3 regions of the Pseudomonas sp. 1176_21 genome follow, and region 3 is predicted to be linked to each of the others. Evidence: riboswitches for the same ligand, from Rfam matches in the RefSeq annotation. Region 3 holds a riboswitch; each other region holds the start of a gene.
What was found. Region 3 has a riboswitch for cobalamin ahead of FW760_RS15585 (ABC transporter substrate-binding protein). Riboswitches for the same ligand answer to the same signal wherever they lie in the genome.
Positions count from the first base shown of each region.

Region 1 (7,669 bases), 130 kb from region 3:
GCTTCGGTGTGGGTGCGCCCGGAGTGGCAGGCGTAGCTGATGCGGTGTTCGCGGTCGAGCACCATGCTGCCGGTGCCTTCCAGGAACATGCTCTGTTGCTCCAGCGGGCTCAGGTCGATGGTGTTGTGAATGCTGAAACGGTCGGCGAGCACCTGCAGCACGCCCTTGTCGCGTTCCAGGCGGCGGTTGTGGCCCTCCATCGGGTAGAGCACCAGGCTGCCGTCGGCGTGGCTGCTCCACCAGTTGTTGGGGAAGATCGAGTCAGGCGTGTGCGGGGCCGGCGTGTCCTGCACCACCAGCACCTCGACGCCATGCTGGCGCAGAGTGTCCACATAGCCGTCGAACTCTTCCAGCGCTTTATGCTGTGCCTGGTCGGGGTCCAGTGCAGGCTGCTGGAAGCGGTTGTTGAGTGCGGTGTCCGGGTTGAAGGCGAACCGCGCGGGGCGGATCATCAAGACTGTATTGGTGGTTTGCATCGAGGCACGCATCCGGGGTTGGCAGTGCGTCTATTGTCGATGCAGTGGCGCTGCAATCCCGGCTGAAGCGCGCAGGGCGCTCAGCGGGGAAAGCTGAAAAGCGGGGTATTGCAGCGTAATCGGCTGTGCCGGTTCAGGGCAGGTGCTCGGCCATGTCACGCAACTGGTTGGCCAGCGCGACGGCAGCACGGGCGCTGTGTTCGCCTGCCACCAGGTGCGTGAAGGGCAGGTCGATCAGCCGGCCCTCGCGCACCGCACGCAACTTCGAGAGGGCCGGGTGGTTGTGCAGGTACTCGCGCTTGCGCCGGGCCGGCGACCAGACGGCGTCGGCCAGGATGATCACGTCCGGGTCGCGTTGCAGCAGGGTTTCGGGGTCGACGGTCACGCGGTGCAGGTCGACGTCGGCGAACAGGTTGCGCCCACCGGCGACCTGGATCAGTTGGGTGATGAAGCCGCGGCTGCCCTCGCTGTCGAGGCCCTGGTGCTCGCTGTCCAGGTAGAACACCGAAAGCGGGGCATGCTGCGCGGCGAGCTGGCGGGCGCGGTCCAGGTCTGCTCGTTGCTGCGCGATCAGCCGAGCGGCCTGGGGTTCGCGCTGCAGCAGCTTGCCCAGGCTGCGCAGGTCGTCTTCGATGGCCGCGAAACCGGAGGCCGGGCGCGGGTCGCAGGCGTTCTCCAGCAGATAGCTGCCGATGCCATTGCGGGTCAGGTGGGTACGGGCGCCCACGCCATCGCGAAAGGCGCTGGCGAAACCGCCGACCACCAGGTCGTAGCGCTGGGCATAGAACACCTCCGGCGAGGGATACAGCCGCGACAGCAGGGGCACGCCGCGGTAGCGCCGGGAGGCCAGCGCCTCTGGGTCGTCATCGATGTAGCTCACCGCAACCAGCGACGGGCCGACCTGCAGGGCCAGCAGCAGGTCGGCGGCATGCTGGTTGAGCGCCAGGATGCGCTGCGGCGGGGCGTGCGGCAGGGTCCAGTCCTGGCCGCAGTTACGGTAGGTCTGGGCATGGGCCGTGGTGCCGAGCAGGCACAACAGCAGGCAGAGCAGGCGCGTCATGGGGTATCACCATTGAGCAGCAGTGCGCTGACCGGGGTACCTGCGACCAGGTGCTCGCGCACCAAGCGGCGGGCATCGTCGGCGCTGGCGATGCGGTACCAGCAGCGCTCGGGGTAGACGGTGGCGACCGGGCCCAGGTTGCACGGGAACTGGCAGTGGGTGCGGGTCAGCAGCACGCCGTCGGCGGTTTCCATGCGCTGGGCGGCGAGCAGTTCGTTGCGCACCACTTTCCACACCTGCTGCGCGCCGCGCTGGGTGCAGCGCGGGCCGGTGCACAGCATCACGTGGCGGGCGTGAGCGGGAATGTGCGACCACTCGGGTTTGCTGGGGATGGGCATGGGCTTGTCCTTGAGTCCGTGGTGCGGCTTTCGCGGGTCAAGCCCGCTCCCACAGGTGACGGATGAGCCTGTGGGAGCGGGCTTGACCCGCGCTGCTTCTAGAAGCTGTAGGTGTAACGCACTTCGCTGGTGAACGGCCTTCCCAGGTTCTGCACCTTGCGCGCGCCGCTGTCCATGCTGGTGGTGTAGTCGCGGTCCAGCAGGTTCTCCAGCAGCAGGCTCAGGCGATGCTGGCGGGCGCCGTCCAGGTAGCGGTAGGCATCGGCGTCCACCACGGTGTAATGCCCGTAGTCCACATCCCGCGGGCTTTTCACCGTGCCGATGTAGCGCACCGCCGCGCCTGCGCCCCACATCCGGTCACCCGACTCGTACCCCAGCCGGCTGCGTGCAAAGAACCCGGGAATGTTGTTGAGGGTGGCGCCGTTGCGCGACTCGCTCAGGTTGCGCGTCATGTCTGCCGCCAGCTGCCAGCGGTCACTGAGCTGGAACTGCCCGTTGACCTCGACGCCGCGCACCTGGATCTCGCCATCGCCGTTGACCCATTGTGCATCCACGATGGTGATCAGGTCCTCGATGCGCCGGGTGAACAGCGTACCGCTCAGGCTGTAAGGCTGGCCCTGGATCAGGCCGGTGTAGTCCAGGCCCAGTTCGGCATTGCGGCTCTTCTCCGGCTTGAGGTTGGGGTTGCCCATCTCGTCGCCCGGTTCGTTGACGTACAGTTGCTCGGCGTTGGGCAGCTTGTAGGCGGTGCCGAACTGGCCGCGCAGCTTGAGCTGGTCGGTCAGGTCGTAGAGCGAGGTGAGCATGCCCACCGTGGCACTGTCACCACCGCTCAGGTGCTCGCGGCGCACGCCGATGCTGGGGTGCCAGTCAGGCAGGGCGTCGATGACAGGGCGCAGCTGCACATACAGCGCATGGGCCTCGGCCTGGTTGTTATCGATCTTGAGCACGTCGTCCTTGCCCTTGAACCACTGGTTGTCGGTACCGAACACCAGGGTGTGCTCGTCGGGGAGCACGGCCTTGCCTTCGGCCTGCATGCCCCAGTCGCTGAAGCCCCAGTAGTCGTCGTGGTTGAGGGTGCGGGTGCTGCCGTCGGTGTTGTTGTAGATGCGGGTGTAGCGCGTATCCCAATCGTTCATGTGGCCTTTGACGAAGTAGCTGAAGTCGGGGTTCAGGCGCTGCTCGAAAGTGGCCGTGGCGATCTGCTGCACGCGGTCGTTGGTGGTACGGCGGTTGGCGTCCGGGCGCAGGAAGTCCAGGTTGGCGGCGCTGTACTGGTAGAACAGCTCCAGGCGGCTGTCATCGCCCAGGCTTTGTGCGGCCTTGGCGCCGAAAGTGTTGACCTCGTAGCTGCGCTTCTTGTCGCTGACCGTCGAGGTGATCTGGCTGCTGTGGTAGGGCTGGTAGCCCTCGGACACGTTGTGGCTGACGTAGGCCAGCAGCCCCAGGTCGCCCAGGCCGTTGCTGAAGATGCGCTCGATACGGGCATCGCCGTTGCGCCCCATGAAGCTGTCGACGCCCAGGTTGACCTGGCCCGAGGGGTCGCGGCTATGGGCCGAACGGGTGACGATGTTGATGACCCCGGCCACGGCCTGGGTGCCGAACAGCAGGCTCTGGCCGCCCTTGAGTACCTCGATGCGCTCGATGGCGGCGGCGGGCAGGGTGTCTATATAGATGCCGCCGTAGAGACGGTTGTTCAGGCGCACCCCGTCGAGCATGATCAGCGTGTCGTCGTTGCGCCCGCCCAGCAGCGAATAGGTGCCATAGTCGAACGGCCCCTGCTTGGGCGCCACATACAGGCCGGGGACGAACATCTGCAGCACGCGGGTGATGTCGGCGCTGGGGCCGGCGCGCTCGATCTGCTCGCGGTCCACGACCTCCACCTTGCTGCCATAGCGCGCCATCTCGGCCACCGTGGTGGACTCCACCGAGGGTGCGGAAACGATCTGCTGGTCGAGGGTCAGGGGTTCGCTGGCCGCCAGGGCCGGGCTGCCGATCAGGCAACCGATCAGGGTAAAACGACGTGTCTTCATCTACTTCTCGAAAAAGGATTTTTCGGGAAGCGCACAGGAGGGTTCCGGCGAACGCGCGCCAGAATACCGGCTCGTGCCCGCCCACCGCAGGTTTGCCAAAATGACTGAACGCATCCTTTCAACAGTCGTGGGTTTGCAGGCCGGTCTCCGGGCTTGCGAGGCTCGAAGTCATCCGCCTTCCCATGCGTTGCGCACAGTGGCCTGTTGGATGCTTCACTCGCTTACCGTTGCGGGGGCAGCGCCGGACTAGTCATGCAAGACGCACCGGCTTCCCGTTTCACCTGCTGCACGGCGGCAGCAGGCACCTGAAACTGGGCCGCATCTGACCATTGTCATGACCGTTCGTCAACCTGACGGCCTTTGCTGACGAGCGTGCGTTTGTTCCAGGCCAAAAAAAACGGCACCTTCTCAGGTGCCGTTCCTTTAGTGGCTAGCGCCGCTGGAACTTAAATCCAGCGGGGTCAACCGTGCAGCTCTTCGGCCGCATACAAGGTGTTCTCCAGCAGGCACGCCCGGGTCATCGGCCCGACGCCGCCTGGCACCGGAGTGATCCAGCCGGCGCGGGGCAGGGCGGTCTCGTAGACCACGTCGCCCACCAGCTTGCCGTCTTCCTGGCGGTTGATGCCCACGTCGATGACGATGGCGCCTTCCTTGATCCATTCACCCTTGACCAGCCCCGGCTTGCCGGCAGCCACCACCACCAGGTCGGCGCGACCGACGTGGCCGGCCAGGTCCTTGGTGAAGCGGTGGGTCACGGTCACGGTGCAGCCGGCCAGCAGCAGCTCCATGGCCATGGGGCGGCCGACGATGTTCGAGGCGCCCACTACCACCGCATTCATGCCGTACAGGTCCTGACCGGTGCTGTGCAGCAGGGTCATGATGCCTTTGGGGGTGCACGGGCGCAGCAGCGGGATGCGCTGGGCCAGGCGGCCTACGTTATAAGGGTGGAAACCGTCCACGTCCTTGTCGGGGCGAATGCGCTCGAGCAGCAGCGAGGCATCCAGGTGCGCCGGCAGTGGCAGCTGCAGCAGGATGCCGTCGATGTCGGCGTCTTCATTTAGGCGGTCGATCAGGTCGGTCAGCGCCTGCTGGGTGGTGTCGCTGGGCAGGTCATAGGCCTGGGAGTTGAAGCCGACCTCTTCACAGTCTTTACGCTTGTGCGAAACATAGACTTGGGAGGCGGGGTCGCTGCCTACCAGGATCACTGCCAGGCCGGGGGTGCGCAGGCCTTGCTCGCGACGTTGCGCGACACGTTGGGCGATCTGCTGGCGCAGGCTGGCGGCGATCGCCTTGCCGTCGATAAGTTGTGCAGTCATGACGCGTGATTAACCATCGAGAGGGAATAAAAAGAGCGCGCATTCTCGCATGACCGGGGCGCAGGGCAAAGGCGCTTGGTCTGGCAATTCCCCTAACCCCTTAAATAAAATGAATTTTTTTCAAAAAAGTGTTGACGACTTTGCCGCTCGTCTATAACATTCATCGCACTTGTCGGGCAGAGCCTAGCACTGGTTAGCAAGGTCAGGCAGAATGAGTGGTTTTGATAGCTTGTTCGGTATGACTAAAAGTTAATTTGTAATCCTAACAGAAAGCAGATTAAATATGCGCCCGTAGCTCAGCTGGATAGAGCATCCGCCTTCTAAGCGGATGGTCGCAGGTTCGAGTCCTGCCGGGTGCGCCAATACAGGCAGCTGGCACAAGTAAAAGCAGTAAAGCAATATGGTGGGCGTAGCTCAGTTGGTAGAGCACAGGATTGTGACTCCTGTTGTCGTGGGTTCGATCCCCATCGTCCACCCCATATTCTAAAAGGCGCCCGATGAAAATCCGGCGCCTTTGCTTTAAAAGCTTCACGCGGACGTGGTGAAATTGGTAGACACACTGGATTTAGGTTCCAGCGGCGCAAGCTGTAAGAGTTCGAGTCTCTTCGTCCGCACCATAGATGCTTTCACCGCCCTTCGCTGAAGTGCGTTGAAGCCCGGAACAAGCCGCCTTGAGCGGCTTTTTTCGTTTCTGGGCTTCTACTCCTTACCCGCACCTACCGCTGCACCGCAATGCACTTGATCTCCACCAGCAACCCTGGTCGGGCGAGTTCGCTGACGCCTATGCAGGTCCATGCACAGGTGCTCCTTGGAAAGACCTTGTCCTTCACGCTCCTGAACAGCGGCATATGGCGTTGCATGTCGATGTGATAGGTCGTCATTTCGACCACGTCGTCAAACCCGCAACCGCCCGCCGCGAGCACGAGGCGAAGGTTTTCCCAGGCCGCCAGAAACTGCTGCTCCGGGTCTTCAATCACCTCCAGCTCCGGCGTTCGACCCACCTGCCCGGCGCAGTACAGGGTTCTGCCCACCTTTACCGCGGGGGCATAACCAGCACGCTCGCAAAGCAATTTCATCTCGTCGGGGACGATAATCTGGCGATCAGTCATGGGGCAGGGTCCAGGAGAGTAGGGCTATCAAGCGACGCGCCACTCTATAGAACAGAAAAGCCACCTATCAAGGTGGCTTTCGCGTTTCAGTGCCCTCGCGTCAGTGCCTGGTCGCCTTGGGCCCACCTACCGGTGACAGCTCAAGCTCCAGTCGAACGATGTTGAGGATTCTGGTGAGTGGAGCGGCTTGCTCCGCCTCCCCCAGGGCGAGGAGGTGATCGCGTTGTTCGCGAATTCTGCTGAGGCTCTCGTCGAGCTGCGCAGCGGCCAATCGGTATTTTTCCATGTGCGGTTCCTTTATCACGGCCTCCCTGCCACTCGAGTCGGCCGTTCCGTGTGCGGGTGCTGTGGCACCGTTCGTCAACGGAAGGCCCTGCAAGCATAGCGTCCTTTGCGCCGTAGGCGCGTGAACATCACGGGCAGAACTGTTCCAACATTTATCCGCGCGCATGCTGATGAATGATTTTAAAAATAATACTGATTTTCATTTCCCTTTTTGACTGCCTCACGTGACCTCTATTGCAAGACCATTGCAACGTTCCAGGGAGCTTCACGTGAAACGCATCGCGCCGACCGTAAATCCAGGCCAGCAGCCCGACAGGCACCGTGTTTTCAAGGCGGCGCAGGGCGCGCTTACTGTGCTGGCGCTTGCCGTCAGTGGTGCCAGCGTTGCAATGGCGGCGCCCATGGAGGCGCCCACCGCTCAGCACGCAGCTGTACGCAAGCATTACCAGATTGCGGCAGGCCCGCTGGCGCCCGCACTCAACCAGTTGGCGGGCGCCACCGGCGTGATGCTGACCTTTGCCCCGGAGCTGACCGACAAGCGCCAGACCCAGGGCCTGGATGGCGAGTACAACCGCAAGGAAGCCTTCGACCTGCTGCTGATGGGTACCGGGCTGCGCATCGTGCAGCTCAAGGACAAGAGCTTCGTGCTGCGCGCCGAGGAACAGAGCCGCAGCGCGCTGGAGGTGGGCCCCACGCTGGTCAACGCACTGGGCGAGCGCCCGGGCGTGATCCGCAGCAGCCGCGAAGTGCACGCCGAACGCCAGGACCTCAACAGCCTGGTGCGTTCCATGCCCGGTACCTACACCCTGCATTCGCGCAGCCAGCCCGGGGTTTCGGTGAACATCCGCGGGCTGTCGGGCCTGGGGCGGGTCAACACCATGATCGACGGCGTGACCCAGACCTTCCGCAACAACGCCGGTCACGGTTCAGGCGGGCCGATGGCCTTCGTCGACCCCAACCTGCTGGCCGGTGTCGATGTGCAGCGCGGCGCGGTGGACGGCGCCGAAGGTGCCAATACCCTGGGGGGCACCGCCAACTTCCGCACCTTCGAT
Region 1 is NZ_VXCV01000006.1:168,396-176,064, reverse strand. It holds gene ctlX (citrulline utilization hydrolase CtlX) at 1-476, opposite strand, end outside; gene FW760_RS16165 (ABC transporter substrate-binding protein) at 610-1,536, opposite strand; gene FW760_RS16160 ((2Fe-2S) ferredoxin domain-containing protein) at 1,533-1,874, opposite strand; gene FW760_RS16155 (TonB-dependent receptor plug domain-containing protein) at 1,973-3,907, opposite strand; cobalamin riboswitch at 4,029-4,231, opposite strand; gene folD (bifunctional methylenetetrahydrofolate dehydrogenase/methenyltetrahydrofolate cyclohydrolase FolD) at 4,369-5,223, opposite strand; tRNA gene FW760_RS16145 (tRNA-Arg) at 5,509-5,585, shown strand; tRNA gene FW760_RS16140 (tRNA-His) at 5,627-5,702, shown strand; tRNA gene FW760_RS16135 (tRNA-Leu) at 5,756-5,840, shown strand; gene FW760_RS16130 (RidA family protein) at 5,940-6,332, opposite strand; gene FW760_RS16125 (hypothetical protein) at 6,433-6,618, opposite strand; gene FW760_RS16120 (TonB-dependent receptor domain-containing protein) at 6,887-7,669, shown strand, end outside.
Region 1: linked by a shared signal. The riboswitch ahead of FW760_RS16155 (TonB-dependent receptor plug domain-containing protein) and the one ahead of FW760_RS15585 (ABC transporter substrate-binding protein) in region 3 are both predicted to bind cobalamin.

Region 2 (7,669 bases), on a different contig from region 3:
ACGGTGGCTCAGGCGGCTTTCGAAGGGGGCCAGTTGCGCGGCCGAAAAGAACACCAGCGGCAACCCCAGTTGCCTTGCCAGTTCATGCAGGCCGGGTTCGCCGGCCTTGAGGTCGATGCTGGCCAGCCCGGCGAGGGCAGAGGCGGGCAGGTGATGGGCGAACAGGGTCTGCTGGAGCAGGGCGGCCAGTTCGCGGGCCGGGCAGCCGCGACGACAGCCCAGCCCGGCATACAACTGCATCAGGCTGGCTGGCGACGGTACAGCCAGGCACTGAGCAGGCCCAGGGCCAGCCAGAACGCGGCATTGGTCAACAGTGACGCCACCTTGAACTGCGCCTCCAGTGCTTGCGGCGCCAGGCTCTCGTGCACCTCCGGCTGCGGCGCACCGATCACGTGCGGAACAACCAGCAATGCCACACCCAGCGCCTTGAGCAGCCAGTTGTGCGCAAACACGATCAGGGCCAGGCCGGCAGCGGTGGCAGCCGCGGCGCCCACCCACCACAGTTGACGCTGCGCCAGGTCGGCGGCGGCAGTGCCCGGCAGCTCTGGCGGCAGCCCGAGGGTGGGCGCCAGGCAGAATACCGCGAACCCGGCAAGCCCCCAGGCTGCGCCGGTGGCGGTACGGCCCGGCGCACGCAGGGTGTACAGCGCAGCCAGGATCAGGGCAAAGCCGACGGCCACCACCAGGTTGCCACCGGTGGTCGACAGCACGCGCTGCCAGCCGTCTTCAGGCGACCAGGCCTCGGCATCGTGGTGGTGGCCTTCACCCGCGGCGTCGGCATGCTCATGGGTTTGGGCGGCCGGTGCCGGGTTCTCGTAGGTTTCGGCCTGCAGAATCAGCGGTGCGACCCAGAAGCTTTGCAGCAGGGTCAGCAGCAGGGCGGCGAGCAGGCCGGTAAAGCCTGCGGTGCGGGCAATGCGCTTGATCATCGGGGCAGGTCTCAGTGGCAAGGGAACGCGGCGCTGTGGCGGGTATCGTGGGCAGCGTTGTGCACCGCCTCGATGTGCGAGAAGCCGGCGAAGTAGACCAGGCAAAGGCCCAGCAGCGATGCACCGATGGCGACGGCCAGGCGCTGGCTGAGGGTAGTGGGGGTGACGAGGGGCTGGCTGGCGGTACTGATGGGCATGGCGCGTTCCTTTTTGGTGTTGTCGTGTCGTCGGGGCTATCGGCAACAGGCAAGCGCGGCCAACCCCTGCGCGAGGCTCGCCCAGGGGTTCAACAGCGCCCGCCCACCGCGGGTTTGTCATGACTGTATCGGGCCGGTCTCCGGGCTTGCGAGGGCTGGCAGCATGCTCAGCCTGAGGGCGTCACCTTCCCATGCCGCACAGCTGGCACAGTGGTAAAGACGCTTTCCTCGCTTACCGTTGCGGGGGCAGCACCGGATTTGTCGCTGCTTCTTTGCAGAAGCGGCTGACGCACCGGTTTCCCGTTTCACCTTGTAAAAAGGCACCCGAACGAATGCGGCTAGCAAATCACGCGCGCCGGCATCCGTCAATACAGCGGTTGACCTGCCCCGGACCACTGCGTAGCCTAGCCGCTTCGAGGTTCTGCGGCCCTGGCTGCAGCTAAGACGGGAATACGGTTCAAGCCGTGGCTGCCCCCGCAACTGTAAGCGTTGAACGGCATCGGCCGTGCCACTGCCCCGGGCGGGAAGGCGTCGATGCTGCCGGCAGGCGTGCCGGCACAGCGCGAGCCAGGAGACCTGCCTCGAACAGTTTCCGACTTTCAACCGGGCGGGGTGATCCGGTGGCGAATGCGCTCAGGCAGCAAGGCTCCTGCGGCTCTCGTCCTGCATGCCCGCCATCCTGCCAAGGGCACCCCCATGAAAACACTGGCCAAACTCCCCGTCACCATCGTTACCGGCTTCCTCGGCTCGGGCAAGACCACCTTGCTGCGGCACATGCTCGACAACGCCCAGGGCCGCCGCATCGCGGTGATCGTCAACGAGTTCGGCGAGCTGGGCATCGATGGCGAGATCCTCAAGCAGTGCAGCATCGGCTGCACCGAGGAAGAAGCCAGCGGGCGCGTCTACGAGCTGGCCAACGGCTGCCTGTGCTGCACCGTTCAGGAAGAGTTCTTCCCGGTGATGCGCGAGCTGGTGGCGCGCCGTGGCGACCTGGACCATATCCTCATCGAAACCAGCGGCTTGGCACTGCCCAAGCCACTGGTGCAAGCCTTCCAGTGGCCGGAAATCCGCAACGCCTGCACGGTGGATGCGGTGATCACCGTGGTCGACAGCCCGGCCGTGGCCGCCGGCACCTTCGCTGCCTACCCCGACCAGGTGGACGCCCAGCGCAAGCTCGACCCGAACCTGGACCACGAGTCCCCACTGCACGAACTGTTTGCCGACCAGTTGGCCAGCGCCGACCTGGTGGTGCTGAACAAGGCTGACCTGATCGCTGCCGACGACCTGGCCAGGGTGCGCGCCGAGGTGGCCGAGGAACTGCCGCCTGCGGTCAAGGTGGTGGAGGCCAGCAGCGGCCGCCTGCCGTTGGACGTATTGCTGGGCCTGGGCGCCGAGTCCGAGCAGCACATCGACGCGCGTCGTACCCACCACGATTCGCACCATGACGGCGATGACGACCACGACGATCACGACCATGATGCCTTCGACTCCATCTCCATCGAGTTGCCCCAGGCCGACGAAAGCCTGCTGCTCGATGCCCTGACCCAACTGGTGGTGCAGCACGGCATCCTGCGCGTGAAGGGCTTCGCGGCCATTCCGGGCAAGCCGATGCGTCTGCTGGTGCAGGGCGTGGGTACGCGCTTCGACAAGCACTTCGACCGCGCCTGGCGCAGCGACGAGCCACGTACCACGCGCCTGGTGCTGATCGGCCAGGACCTAGACGCCGTGCAACTCGAAGCCAGCCTGCGCGCCGCACTGGGCGCCTGACCCATGCACCTGCTGCGGACCCAGCCCGGCGGCTTTGTGCCGGACGACAGCATCGCCGACCTCGGCCAGACCCCCGCCGACCTGGTGATTCTCTGCAGCGGTGATTCGCACCTGGCACTGCTGGCCGAAACCGCCCAGCAGTTGCCGGACGACTACCCCAGCCTGCGCCTGGCCAACCCGATGCAGGTGCAGAACCATGCTTCGGTCGACCTGTATGTGGACGAAGTGCTGCGCCATGCCAAGGTCATCCTGGTGTCGCTGCACGGCGGCATCGGTTACTGGCGCTATGGCGTGGAGCAACTGGTGGCGCTGGCGGGGCGGGGCGTGCAACTGATCCTGGTGCCGGGCGACGACCGCCCGGACCCTGAGCTGACCAGCCTGAGCACGGTGCCCCCTGCCCAGGCCGAACGGCTGTGGCACTACCTGCGCCAGGGCGGCAAGGCCAATGCGCTGAACCTGTTCCAGTGCCTGGCCAGCCAATGGCTGGGCCGCGACTACCGTTGGGACGAGCCGCAGCAGTTGCCGCGCACCAGTGTCTATCACCCGCAACACCCCCAGGCGAGCGTGGACAGCTGGCGTGCCCTGTGGCAGCCCGGCCAGCCCGTGACGCCGATCATCTTCTACCGCTCGCACCTGCAGGCCGCCAACACGGGGTTCATCGATGCGTTCTGCGAGCGTCTGCAAGGCGCGGGGCTCAACCCGCTGCCGATTGCCGTGGCCAGCCTCAAGGAGGCAGCCTGCCTGGACCAGGTCGAGCAATGGCTGGACCAGGTCGACGCGGCCCTGATCATCAACACCACAGGCTTCGCCCAGTCCAGCCCGCAGCAGCCGCATTTGCGCCCGTTCCGGCGCGACATCCCGGTGCTGCAGGCCATCTGCGCACAGGACAACCAGCCGGCCTGGGAGGCCAGCGAACAGGGCCTGGGGGCCCGCGACCTGGCCATGCACATTGCCCTGCCGGAACTGGACGGGCGCATCATCAGCCGGCCGATCAGCTTCAAGGACCTGGCCTGGCGCAGCGAACGCAGCCAGTCGGACGTGGTGTGCTACAAGCCGCACCTGGAACGCATGGATTTTGTTGCGGAACTGGCCCGGCGCTGGTGCGAGCTGGCGCGCCTGGGCAACCCGCAAAAACGCGTGGCGCTGATTCTGGCCAACTACCCGACCCGCGACGGGCGCATCGGCAACGGTGTGGGGCTGGACACCCCGGCGGCGGCGCTCAACATCCTGCGTGCCATGCAGGCCCAGGGCTACCCGGTAGGGCCGTTGCCAGACAGTGGCACGGCGCTGATCCAGGCCCTGCTCGGCGGGGTCAGCAACGACCTCGACACGCTCGACCAGCGCCCCTGTGCGCAGAGCATGGCGCTGGACGATTACCGCGCCGCCTTCGCCCTGTTGCCCCAGGCCAACCAGCAGGCGGTGCGCGAGCGCTGGGGGGAGCCGGAGCAGGACCCGATGTTCCGCAGCGGGCGCATGATGGTCGCCGGCCTGCGCCTTGGCCTGACCTTCGTCGGTATCCAGCCGGCGCGCGGTTATCAGGTCGACCCCAGTGCGGTGTACCACGACCCCGACCTGGTGCCGCCGCATGGCTACCTGGCGTTCTACTTCTGGCTGCGCCACGCCTATGCCGCCGATGCGCTGATCCACGTGGGCAAGCACGGCAACCTGGAGTGGCTGCCGGGCAAGGGCGTCGGCCTGTCGGCCAGGTGCTGGCCGGACGCGTTGCTGGGGCCGCTGCCGAACATCTACCCGTTCATCGTCAACGACCCGGGCGAGGGCGCCCAGGCCAAGCGCCGCACCCAGGCGGTGATCATCGACCACCTGATGCCGCCGTTGACCCGCGCCGAAACCTACGGGCCGTTGCGCGACCTGGAACTGCTGGCCGACGAGTACTACGAGGCGCAACTGCTGGACCCGCGCCGGGCCCGTGAACTGCAGCGCGACATCCTCAACCTGGTGCGCGACAACCACATCGATCGCGAGCTGCAGCTGGAAGGCGCGCTGGACGATGCGGCGGTGTGGCTGCCGCGCCTGGACACCTACCTGTGCGACCTCAAGGAGTCGCAGATTCGCGACGGCCTGCATGTGTTCGGCCAATCGCCGGACGGGCGCCTGCGGATCGACACGCTGCTGGCCCTGCTGCGGGTGGAACGTGGTGATGGGCGCGGCCCCAATGCCAGCCTGCTGCGCGCCCTGGCCCGCGGCCTGGGGCTGGGCTTCGACCCGCTGGACTGCGACCTGGGCCTTGCCTGGGAAGGGCCACGGCCGCCCAGCCTGGCACAGGTGAGCAGCGAGGCCTGGCGGACCAACGGCGACACCCGCGAGCGGCTTGAACTGTATGCCGCCCGCCTGATCGAGCAGACCCTCGACGGGGCGCCGGCCAGCCACCAGCACAGCGCCGACGTCGAGGCCGTGCTGCAGGCGCTGCGGGCCCAGGTGGCGCCGCAGCTGGATGCCTGCGGCCCGGCCGAAATGCAGGGCCTGCTGGCGGCGCTGGACGGGCGTTTCGTGCCGGCGGGGCCGAGCGGGGCGCCCAGCCGCGGGCGCCTGGACGTGCTGCCCACCGGCCGCAACTTCTACACCGTGGATGTGCGCAACCTGCCCACCGCCACGGCATGGCGCATCGGTTTCGCCTCGGCCAACCTGATTCTGGAACGCCACCTGCAGGACCACGGCGACCACCTGCGCCAGCTCGGCCTGTCGGTATGGGGCACGGCCACCATGCGCACCGGCGGCGACGACATCGCCCAGGCCATGGCCCTGCTCGGCGTACGCCCGGTATGGGCCAGCGGCAGCCAGCGGGTGGACGACTTCGAGATCCTGCCGGTGAGCCTGCTGGATCGCCCCCGGGTAGACGTGACCCTGCGCGTTTCGGGGTTCTTCCGCGATGCATTCGGCAACCTGATCAAGCTGTTCGACGCGGCGGTGCAGGCCGTGGCGGCACTGGATGAGCCGGATGACCTCAACCCCCTGGCGGCCAAGGTGCGCAGCGAGCGTGCCGAACTGCTGGCCGCTGGCCTGAGCCCCGAGCAGGCCGAGCGCCAGGCGGGCTGGCGGGTGTTCGGCTCCAAGCCCGGTGCCTACGGCGCCGGGGTGCAGAACGCCATTGACGGCCGTCTGTGGCACAGCCGTGAAGACCTTGCCGAGGTCTACCTCAACCATGGCGCGTATGCCTATGGCGCCTCGGACGACGGCACCGCCGCGCGCGAACCCTTTGCCCGGCGCCTGAGCCAGGTGCAGGCGGTGCTGCAGAACCAGGACAACCATGAGCACGACCTGCTCGATTCCAACGACTACTACCAGTTCCAGGGCGGCATGCTCGCGGCGGCAGAAAGCCTGGCCGGTGCCGGCGTTGCCAGTTACCACGGCGATCACAGCCAGCCGGATCGCCCGCGCATTCGCACCCTCAAGGAAGAACTGAACCGGGTGATCCGTGCGCGTGCGCTCAACCCCAAGTGGATCGACGGGGTCAAGCGCCATGGCTACAAGGGCGCGTTCGAGATGGCCGCGACGGTCGACAACCTGTTCGCCTTCGATGCCACCACGCACCTGATCGACGATCATCATTACCAGTCGCTGGCCGAGGCCTATGTGCTCGATGCCGCGACCCGCGAGTTTATCCGCCAGCACAACCCCGAGGCCCTGCGCGACATCACCGAACGTTTGCTGGAGGCCCAGCAGCGCGGGCTGTGGCAGGCACCGGGCGAGTACCGCCAGGCCCTGGAAGAGCAACTGCTGGACGCAGAGGAATAAGCCAGACATGAGCGAACCCATACATTTTCCGCTGGCCGCCGTGGTCGGCGCCCACGACCTGAAGCTGGCGCTGTGCCTGACGGCCATCGACCCCAGGATCGGCGGCGTGCTGATCGAAGGCCCGCGCGGCATGGCCAAGAGCACCCTGGCCCGGGGCCTGGCCGACCTGCTGGGCGAGGGGCCCTTCGTGACCTTGCCGCTGGGCGCCACCGAGGAGCGCCTGGTCGGCACCCTGGACCTGGATGCTGCGCTTGGGCAGGGTCGCGCGCAGTTCTCGCCGGGTGTACTGGCCAAGGCTGATGGCGGCGTGCTGTACGTCGACGAGGTCAACCTGCTGCCCGATCACCTGGTCGACCTGCTGCTGGATGTGGCTGCCAGCGGCACCAACCGGGTAGAGCGCGATGGCATTTCCCATCGGCACAGTGCGCGATTCGTGCTGATCGGCACCATGAACCCGGAGGAGGGCGAGCTGCGTCCGCAGTTGCTCGACCGGTTCGGCCTGAATGTGGCCCTGCAGGGCCAGCCGCTGCCCGAGGCGCGCGGCCAGATCATCCGCCGCCGGCTGGACTTCGACAGCGACCCGCAGGCGTTCTGCGCGCAGTGGGCCGATGCCCAGGCCGAGCTGCGCCAGCGCTGCCAGCAGGCACGCGAGCGCCTGGAACAGATTGCCCTGGATGACCAGGCCCTGGCGCAGATCACCCAGCGCTGCTTCGAGGCCGGGGTCGACGGCCTGCGCGCCGACCTGGTCTGGTTGCGTGCCGCCCGTGCCCATGCGGCCTGGCGCAGTGCACCGGGCATCGAGGCCGAGGATATCGAGGCGGTGGCAGAGTTTGCCTTGCGCCATCGGCGCCATGACCGGCCCGCCGAGCAACCGCCTCACCCCGACGCTCAGCCCCAGGGGCAATCGAGCCCGTCGAGCGAGCCCCAGGGCAGTGGCCAGTGGGGTGAGCTGCCAGGCCAGCCGGTGGCTGTGGGCGCTCGGCGCGAGGTACCGCGCTGGCCAAAAAAGCCTTGAGCATCCGC
Region 2 is NZ_VXCV01000001.1:911,559-919,227, reverse strand. It holds gene FW760_RS04380 (cobalamin biosynthesis protein) at 1-240, opposite strand, end outside; gene FW760_RS04375 (CbtA family protein) at 240-929, opposite strand; gene FW760_RS04370 (CbtB domain-containing protein) at 941-1,126, opposite strand; cobalamin riboswitch at 1,241-1,469, opposite strand; cobalamin riboswitch at 1,526-1,724, shown strand; gene cobW (cobalamin biosynthesis protein CobW) at 1,823-2,893, shown strand; gene cobN (cobaltochelatase subunit CobN) at 2,897-6,646, shown strand; gene FW760_RS04355 (ATP-binding protein) at 6,654-7,661, shown strand.
Region 2: linked by a shared signal. The riboswitch ahead of cobW (cobalamin biosynthesis protein CobW) and the one ahead of FW760_RS15585 (ABC transporter substrate-binding protein) in region 3 are both predicted to bind cobalamin.

Region 3 (7,669 bases):
TGGCAGATGATGCCGATCAGCGATTACCTGAAACACGCTGAAGGTGTGTGGTATCTGCAGGATCGGCTGCGGGACTATCTGGCGCAGGCCAGTTGAACCCGTTGGGTGGCGAACCACCCGGCAGGAACGGATTGCGCCGGCGCAAGGGCCGGCGCGGCGGGTACTTACATGTGGCTGTGGTCGTGCATCGAGTGCTCGCCGTGACCGTCGGTGGCGGTCAGCGAACGCACCGGGGCGTCGACCTTGATCGACTCCTTCTGGCCCTTGGCGTCTTCGACGATCAGGGTCAGCGGCACCGTGTCGCCTTCCTTCACCTGCTTGACCAGGCCCATCAGCATCACGTGGTAGCCATTGGTGTCGAGCACCACCGGCTTGCCGGCGGGCAGGTCCAGCGCCTTGACTTCACTCATGCTCATCACGTCGTTGTGCATCTGCATCTGGTGCACCTGCACGGTCTTGGCCACCGGCGACTCGACGCCCACCAGCTTGCTGTCGGTGCTGGCAGTGAGGGTCATGAACGCACCGGTCGACTGCTGCTGCGGCACACTGGCGCGCACCCAGGGCTCGCCCACGGTGGTCTGGGCAACGGCGGGCAGCGCCGCACCGAACAGGGACAGCAACGCCATCGCGCCAAGCGCGTGTTTCACGGGAGAACGCATTAACAAACCTCCATTACGGTAAGCAGGTCTTCGGTGCATTCCCTGGCATTGAGGGAGTGCGAGAGGCCAAGGCGCAGCACGCCACGCGAGTCGAACACGTAGCTGGTCGAGCTGTGGGAAATGGTATAGGTGTCGCCGGCCGGCACCTTCTCGTAGAACACGCCGAATTCCTTGGCCACTGCGGCCGTCTCTTCCAGGGTACCGGACAGTGCCACGAACGAGGGATCGAAGGCCTTGACGTAGGCGTCCAGCACTTCGGGGGTGTCGCGCTCGGGGTCCAGGCTGATGAACACCACCTGCAGGAAATCGGCGTCGCGGCCCATCAGCTTCTTGATCTGCACCGCGCGGGCCAGGGTGGTGGGGCACACCGCCGGGCATTGGGTGAAGCCGAAGAACACCATCGGCATCGAGCCCTGGAAGCTCGACAGGGTCATCACGTTGCCTTGCGGGTCCTTGAGCTTGAAGGTGCGGCCGAGGATCTTGTTGCTCAGGTCCTTGCCGTATTTGAAGTCCAGCGCGCCGGAGTTGTTGCAACCTGCCAGGGCACCGAGGCCGAGCAGGCCGAGCCCGGCGATCACCGTGCGCCGGGTCAGTAAATCGTTCATGTAACCATCCTTTTGGGAAGGTGCCGGCCCCGAGAGCGGGAGCCTTGTGCAAGGGTTTTGCGAGGCGGCATTTTGTCACGCAGGGTCGACGGGTTCCAGCGCGCAGCGCCAGATGGGTGCGGTCTGATGTCGCAGCATGGCAGTCAAGATTGTAAGGAAGATTTACCGAGCGAATAGAAATGTTATACAGTAACCATTCAATTCGCCCCCTCTGCCTGCGACCTTTCAATGACTAGCGCTACTGCCCTCCCCGCCGCCAGCAAACCGAGCCAACGCCTGCTGTCCATCGATGCCCTCAGGGGCCTGGTGATCCTGTTCATGCTGCTGGACCACGTGCGCGAAACTTTCTTCCTGCACCGCCAGGTCAGCGATCCGATGGCCATCGACAGCACCGAACCTGCGCTGTTCGTCAGCCGTACGCTGGCCCACCTGTGCGCCCCGGTGTTCGTGCTGCTGACCGGGCTGTCGGCCTGGCTGTATGGCCAGAAGCACCAGGGCCGGGGCGATGTGTCGGCCTTTCTGTTCAAGCGCGGGCTGTTTCTGGTGGTGCTGGAGTTCACCCTGGTGAACATCGCCTGGACCTTCCAGCTGCCACCCAGCGTGATCTACCTGCAGGTGATCTGGGCCATCGGCATCAGCATGATCGCCCTGGCGGCCCTGGTGTGGTTGCCGCGCCCGCTGTTGCTGGTGCTGGGCGCCGCGATCGTGGCCGGTCACAACCTGCTCGACGGCCTGCACTTTGCGCAGGGCTCTGCGCTGCACGTGCCGTGGGCGATCCTGCATGACCGCGGCTGGCTCGAGTTCTCCGACAGCCTGCGCCTGCGTACCTCGTACCCGGTGCTGCCGTGGGTCGGCGTGATCGCGCTGGGCTACGGCCTGGGCCCCTGGTTCGCCCACTCGATGCCGGCCACCACGCGCCAGCGCCGTCTGCTGCTGGCAGGCCTGGCAACCCTGATCGGCTTTGTCGCCCTGCGCCTGCTCAACGGCTACGGCGAGGCGCCATGGACGGTTCAGGCCGATACCGCGCACACCCTGATGAGCTTCTTCAACATCACCAAGTACCCGCCCTCGCTGCTGTTCCTGGCCCTGACCCTGGGGGCTGGCCTGCTGTTGCTGCTGGGCCTGGAGCGCGCCGGGCAGCGCCGGTGGATCAGCACCCTGGCGGTGTTCGGCGCCGCACCGATGTTCTTCTACCTGCTGCACCTGTATGTGCTGAAAGTGGCGTACCTGGCCTGCGTTGCACTGCTGGGCCTGAACCAGGGCAATTACTTCGGCTTCGATGGTATCTGGGCGGTGTGGCTGACCGCCGTGCTGCTGGCCGTGGCGCTGTTCCCGCCGGTGCGCTGGTTTGCCGCGTTCAAGGCCCGCCGTCGCGACATTGCCTGGCTCAAGTACCTCTGAGGCTGGCGGGGTTTTGTTTCCCTGCGGGCGGCGTGATCGACTACCATGCCGCCCGCCGGTTTCCACACGGAATCAATAGGGAATCCGAGACGCCACTGCATGGCGTCAAACGGAACTGCCCCCGCAACTGTAAGTGCCGAGCCTGCTCCTGAAATGCCACTGGGTGACCCCCGGGAAGGCCGGAGCCAGGTGACGACGCACCAGTCAGGAGACCTGCCGGCACAGCAACAATCACTAACCGGCGGGGTGTCCGGGGAGTACATCTGTGCCGCGAGCGCCCCGCGCGCCGAACGGCCTTGCCCTGCCCGCGCGGCAGCGCCTGTCGATGTGTTTCCAGGTTGTACACCCCTGCCCGTGTACGGTTCGAATGGAGATCGCATCATGCAGTTGCCCCGCCTTGTCACCCTGCTCGCGGGCCTGGGTCTGTCGACCCTGGCCCAGGCCGCCCCGACCCACTACCCGCTCACGCTGCAGAACTGCGGCATGCCGCTGACCTTCCAGCACGCGCCCGACAGCGCCGTGACCATCGGCCAGGCCGGCACCGAGATGTTCTACGCACTGGGCCTGGGCGACAGGCTGGTCGGCACCTCGCTGTGGTTCAACGATGTGCTGGCGCAGTACAAGGTGCAGAACGACAAGGTCGAGCGCCTGGCCGACAACGACCCCAGCTTCGAGGCGGTGATCGGCAAGCGCCCGCAACTGGTGGCGGTGCAGCTGGAGTGGATGGTCGGCCCGCAGGGCGTGGTCGGCACCCGCGAGCAGTTCCATGAGCTGAACATCCCCACCTACCTGATGCCGTCCGACTGCGAGGGCAAGGACAACCTGGTCGGCGCCGACGGCACCCGCCTGGAGCCGTTTCGCATCGACAGCATCTACAACAGCATCAGCCAGCTGGCCGAGATCTTCGACGTGCAGGCGCGTGGCGAGCGGTTGAACAGCGAGCTCAAGGCACGCCTGGCCAAGGCTGCCGCCACCGTGAAAGGCAAGGATCTGAAGGACACCAGCGCCCTGTTCTGGTTCTCCAGCGCAGACCTGGACATCGACCCGTACGTGGCCGGGCGCAAGGGTATCCCCGACTACATGCTGCAGACCCTGGGCGTGCGCAACGTGGTGCAGTCCGATGAGGAATGGCCGACCGTGGGCTGGGAAACCATCGCCAAGGCCAACCCCACCTTCCTGGTGATCGCGCGCATGGACCGTCGTCGCTTCCCGGCCGATGACTACCAGAAGAAACTCGAATTCCTGCGCAGCGACCCGGTCACGCGCAACATGGACGCGGTCAGACACAACCGCATCGTGATTCTCGATGCGCACGCCATGCAGGCCAGCACGCGCCTGTTCAGCGGCATGGAGACCCTGGCCTCGGCCATCAACGGCTTCGACCTGGCGCCATGACAGGCAGCGTTGTGCGCGGCCTGCTCGCGTGGCTGGCCCTGCTGCTGGCGATACTGGCAGGGGTGGCGATTGGCGAAACGCCGATCGCCCCCTCGGTGGTGCTGCAGGTGCTGGCCAACAAGCTATGGGCCGCCGGGCACCTGCTGGACCCGATCGATGAAGGCATCGTGTGGAACTATCGCCTGACCCGTGCGCTGGTGGCCGCCGCCTGCGGCGCGGGGTTGGCCACCTGCGGGGTGGTACTGCAGTCGCTGCTGCGCAACCCGCTGGCCGACCCGTACCTGCTCGGCATCTCGGCCGGCGCCTCCACCGGCGCGGTGCTGGTGGCGCTGCTGGGGCTGGGCGCGGGGGCGATCACGCTGTCGCTGGGCGCCTTCGTCGGGGCCATCGCGGCCTTCGCGCTGGTGGCGCTGCTGGCCCGTGCCAGCGGGCCGTCCAACAGCACGGGGCAGATCATCCTCGCCGGGATCGCCGGCTCGCAGCTGTTCAACGCGCTCACCGCCTTTCTGATCACCCGGTCGGCCAGTGCCGAGCAGGCGCGCGGCATCCTGTTCTGGCTGCTGGGCAACCTCAGTGGCGTGCGCTGGCCGTCGGTGTGGCTGGCGGTGCCGGTGGCGCTGGCCGGCCTTGCGGTGTGCGTGTGGCATCGGCGGGCGCTGGACGCCTTCACCTTCGGCAGCGACTCGGCTGCCTCGCTGGGCATCCCGGTACGCCGCGTGCAGGTGCTGCTGATCAGCTGCGCGGCGCTGGTGACGGCAGTGATGGTGTCGATCGTCGGCGCCATCGGCTTTGTCGGGCTGGTGATTCCGCATGCGATGCGGCTGCTGTTCGGTACCCCCCATGCGCGCCTGCTGCCGGCCAGCGCGCTGGGTGGCGCGCTGTTCCTGATTGCCGCCGACGTGCTCTCGCGCACCCTGATCAAGGGCCAGGTGATTCCGGTGGGGGTGATCACGGCGCTGGTCGGCGCACCGGTGTTCGCATTGATACTGATTGGCCGCAGGAGCGCCCGATGAACGCTGTCACCCACCCGCTGGATGAAGCTGCACTGCGCTGCACCGGCCTGGGTTTGAAGATGCGCGATGCCGTGCTGCTGGACGCGGTCGACCTTGAGGTGCGCCGTGGCGAGACCCTGGGTATCGTCGGCCCCAACGGCTCGGGCAAGTCCACCCTGCTCAAGCTGCTGGCCGGGCTGCGCACGCCCACCTGCGGCGAGGTGCAGCTGGGCAGCAACGCGCTCAGGCAGCTGCCACGCCGCGAGGTGGCGCGGCGGTTGGCAGTGGTCGAGCAACAGGCCGACACCAGCGATGCGATCAATGTGTTCGATGCCGTGGCCCTGGGCCGCACGCCGTGGTTGTCGGCGTTGCGCCCGTGGTCGGCAGACGATCACGCTATCGTGCAGCAGGCCCTGGCCGACGTGGATGCCACCCACCTGGCAACACGCAGCTGGCGCAGCCTCTCCGGTGGCGAGCGCCAGCGCGTGCACATCGCCCGGGCCCTGGCGCAACGCCCGCAACTGCTGTTGCTCGACGAGCCGACCAACCACCTCGACATCCAGCACCAGCTGGGCATTCTGCGCCTGGTTCAGGCGCTGCCGGTGACCACCCTGATCGCCCTGCACGACCTCAACCAGGCCCTCACCTGCGATCGCCTGGCCGTGCTCGAGCGCGGGCGCCTGGTGGATGTCGGCCCGCCGTTGCAGGTGCTGACCTCGCAACGCCTGCAGGCCACCTTCGGGGTGCAGGCGCACTACCTGACCGACCCCTTCGACGGCGCGCAGATCCTGCGCGTTCGTTCCTCTTGACCTGAAATGGATAGCCCGCCCATGCGCCTTGCCGCCTTGCCCCTGCTGCTCGCCAGCGCCCTGCTCGCCCCTTCGGTATCGGCCGAGGTGCACGAAGTGAAAATGCTCAACCGTGGTGCGACCGGCAGCATGGTGTACGAGCCGGACTACCTGCGCATCGCCCCCGGCGATTCGGTGAAGTTCATCGCCACCCAGAGCGGGCACAATGCCGCCTCGCTGCCCGGCCTGCTGCCCGAAGGCGCCGAGGCGTTCAAGGGCAGGATCAACCAGCAAATCGAGCACACCTTCAACGTGCCGGGCCTGTACGGCATCCAGTGCATCCCGCACCTGTCGATGGGCATGGTGATGCTGATCCAAGTCGGTGAGCCCGCCGCCACGCCACCGAGCCTGCCGAGCACCTTGCCCAGGCGTGCAGCAGATCGTCTTGCCGCCCTGCTGCAACGCGAGGCCGCACAATGATCGCACTGCGCACCCGTTCGGCCCTGCTGCTGGCATTGGCCGGGCCGGCGCCCCTGGTGCTGGCCGAATCGGCCCAGGAGCAGGCCAACGGCCTGGTCGAAGACAGCACCTGGAGCCTGCTCAACCGCAGCGTGTACGACAACCGCGAATACCGCCACGGCGCGCGCAACAGCGGCGCACGCAATGCCTACAAGCCCCGTGCCGAGCGCAACGGTTATGCCGAGGAATGGGCCTATGGCCTGATGGGCACGTTGCAGTCGGGCTTCACCCAGGGCCTGATCGGCGTGGGCGTGGATGCCCATGCCTACCTTGGCGTGCAACTGGACAGCGGCGGCGGACGCGCCGGCAAGGCGCGCCTGCTGGGGCTGGACAACCACGGCCACCCCAAGAACGAATTCAGCCGCGGCGGCGCGGCGGTCAAGCTTCGGGCCTCCTCCACCGTGCTGTCGTATGGCGAACAGCGGGTCAAGACCCCGGTGTTCAGCTCGTCCGACAGCCGCCTGCTACCCGAAACTGCCACCGGGGTATTTGTCACCAGCACCGAATTCGATGGGGTGAAACTGGTAGGCGGGCACTTCACCGAGAGCACCGACCGCAACGCCAGCAGCCATGACCAGGGGTTCGTGGTGAACTACTCCAACGCAGCAAAGGGCGATGCCTTCGACCTGGCCGGGGTGGTCTACAGTGCAAGCCCGAGCCTCAGCGCCAGCCTGTACACCTCGCGCTACGAAGACACCTGGAACCAGCACTACCTGGGCGGCACCTTCAGCCATGCACTGGACGCCAATCGCTCGCTCACCTTCAACCTCAACCTGTACCGCACCACCGACACCGGCAAGGCGTTGTCCGGGCAGATCGACAACACCACCTGGAGCCTGCTCTCGACCTACGCCCAGGGCCCGCACAGCTTCAGCCTGGGCTACCAGAAGGTCGATGGCGACACACCGTTCGACTATGTGACCCGTGGCGCGATCTTCATCAGCAACGCCGTGCAATTGTCGGACTTCAACGCCCCCAACGAGCAGTCGTGGCAGGCCCGCTACGACCTGGCGATGACCCCGTGGGGCCTGCCCGGGCTGGTGCTGAGTGCGGCGTATGTGCGCGGCAGCCGCATCGATGGCAGCCACGTCGACCCGCGTGGCGGCTATGCGTACCTGGGCTACGGCGAAGGCGGCAAGCACTGGGAGCGCGACCTGGAGGCGCGCTACGTGGTGCAGGGCGGCGTGGCCAAGGGCACCACGGTGTCGCTGCGGCACAACGTGCACCGGGGCAACACTGCCCAGGCCGAGCTGGATGCCGACCAGATCCGCCTGGCGGTGGAATACCCGCTCAACGGGCGCTTCTGAGGT
Region 3 is NZ_VXCV01000006.1:41,196-48,864, forward strand. It holds gene FW760_RS15565 (NUDIX hydrolase) at 1-96, shown strand, start outside; gene FW760_RS15570 (copper chaperone PCu(A)C) at 165-659, opposite strand; gene FW760_RS15575 (SCO family protein) at 659-1,264, opposite strand; gene FW760_RS15580 (DUF1624 domain-containing protein) at 1,493-2,665, shown strand; cobalamin riboswitch at 2,706-2,900, shown strand; gene FW760_RS15585 (ABC transporter substrate-binding protein) at 3,047-4,060, shown strand; gene FW760_RS15590 (FecCD family ABC transporter permease) at 4,057-5,073, shown strand; partial or broken gene FW760_RS15595 (ABC transporter ATP-binding protein) at 5,133-5,609, shown strand; gene FW760_RS15600 (pseudoazurin) at 5,883-6,320, shown strand; gene FW760_RS15605 (OprD family porin) at 6,317-7,666, shown strand.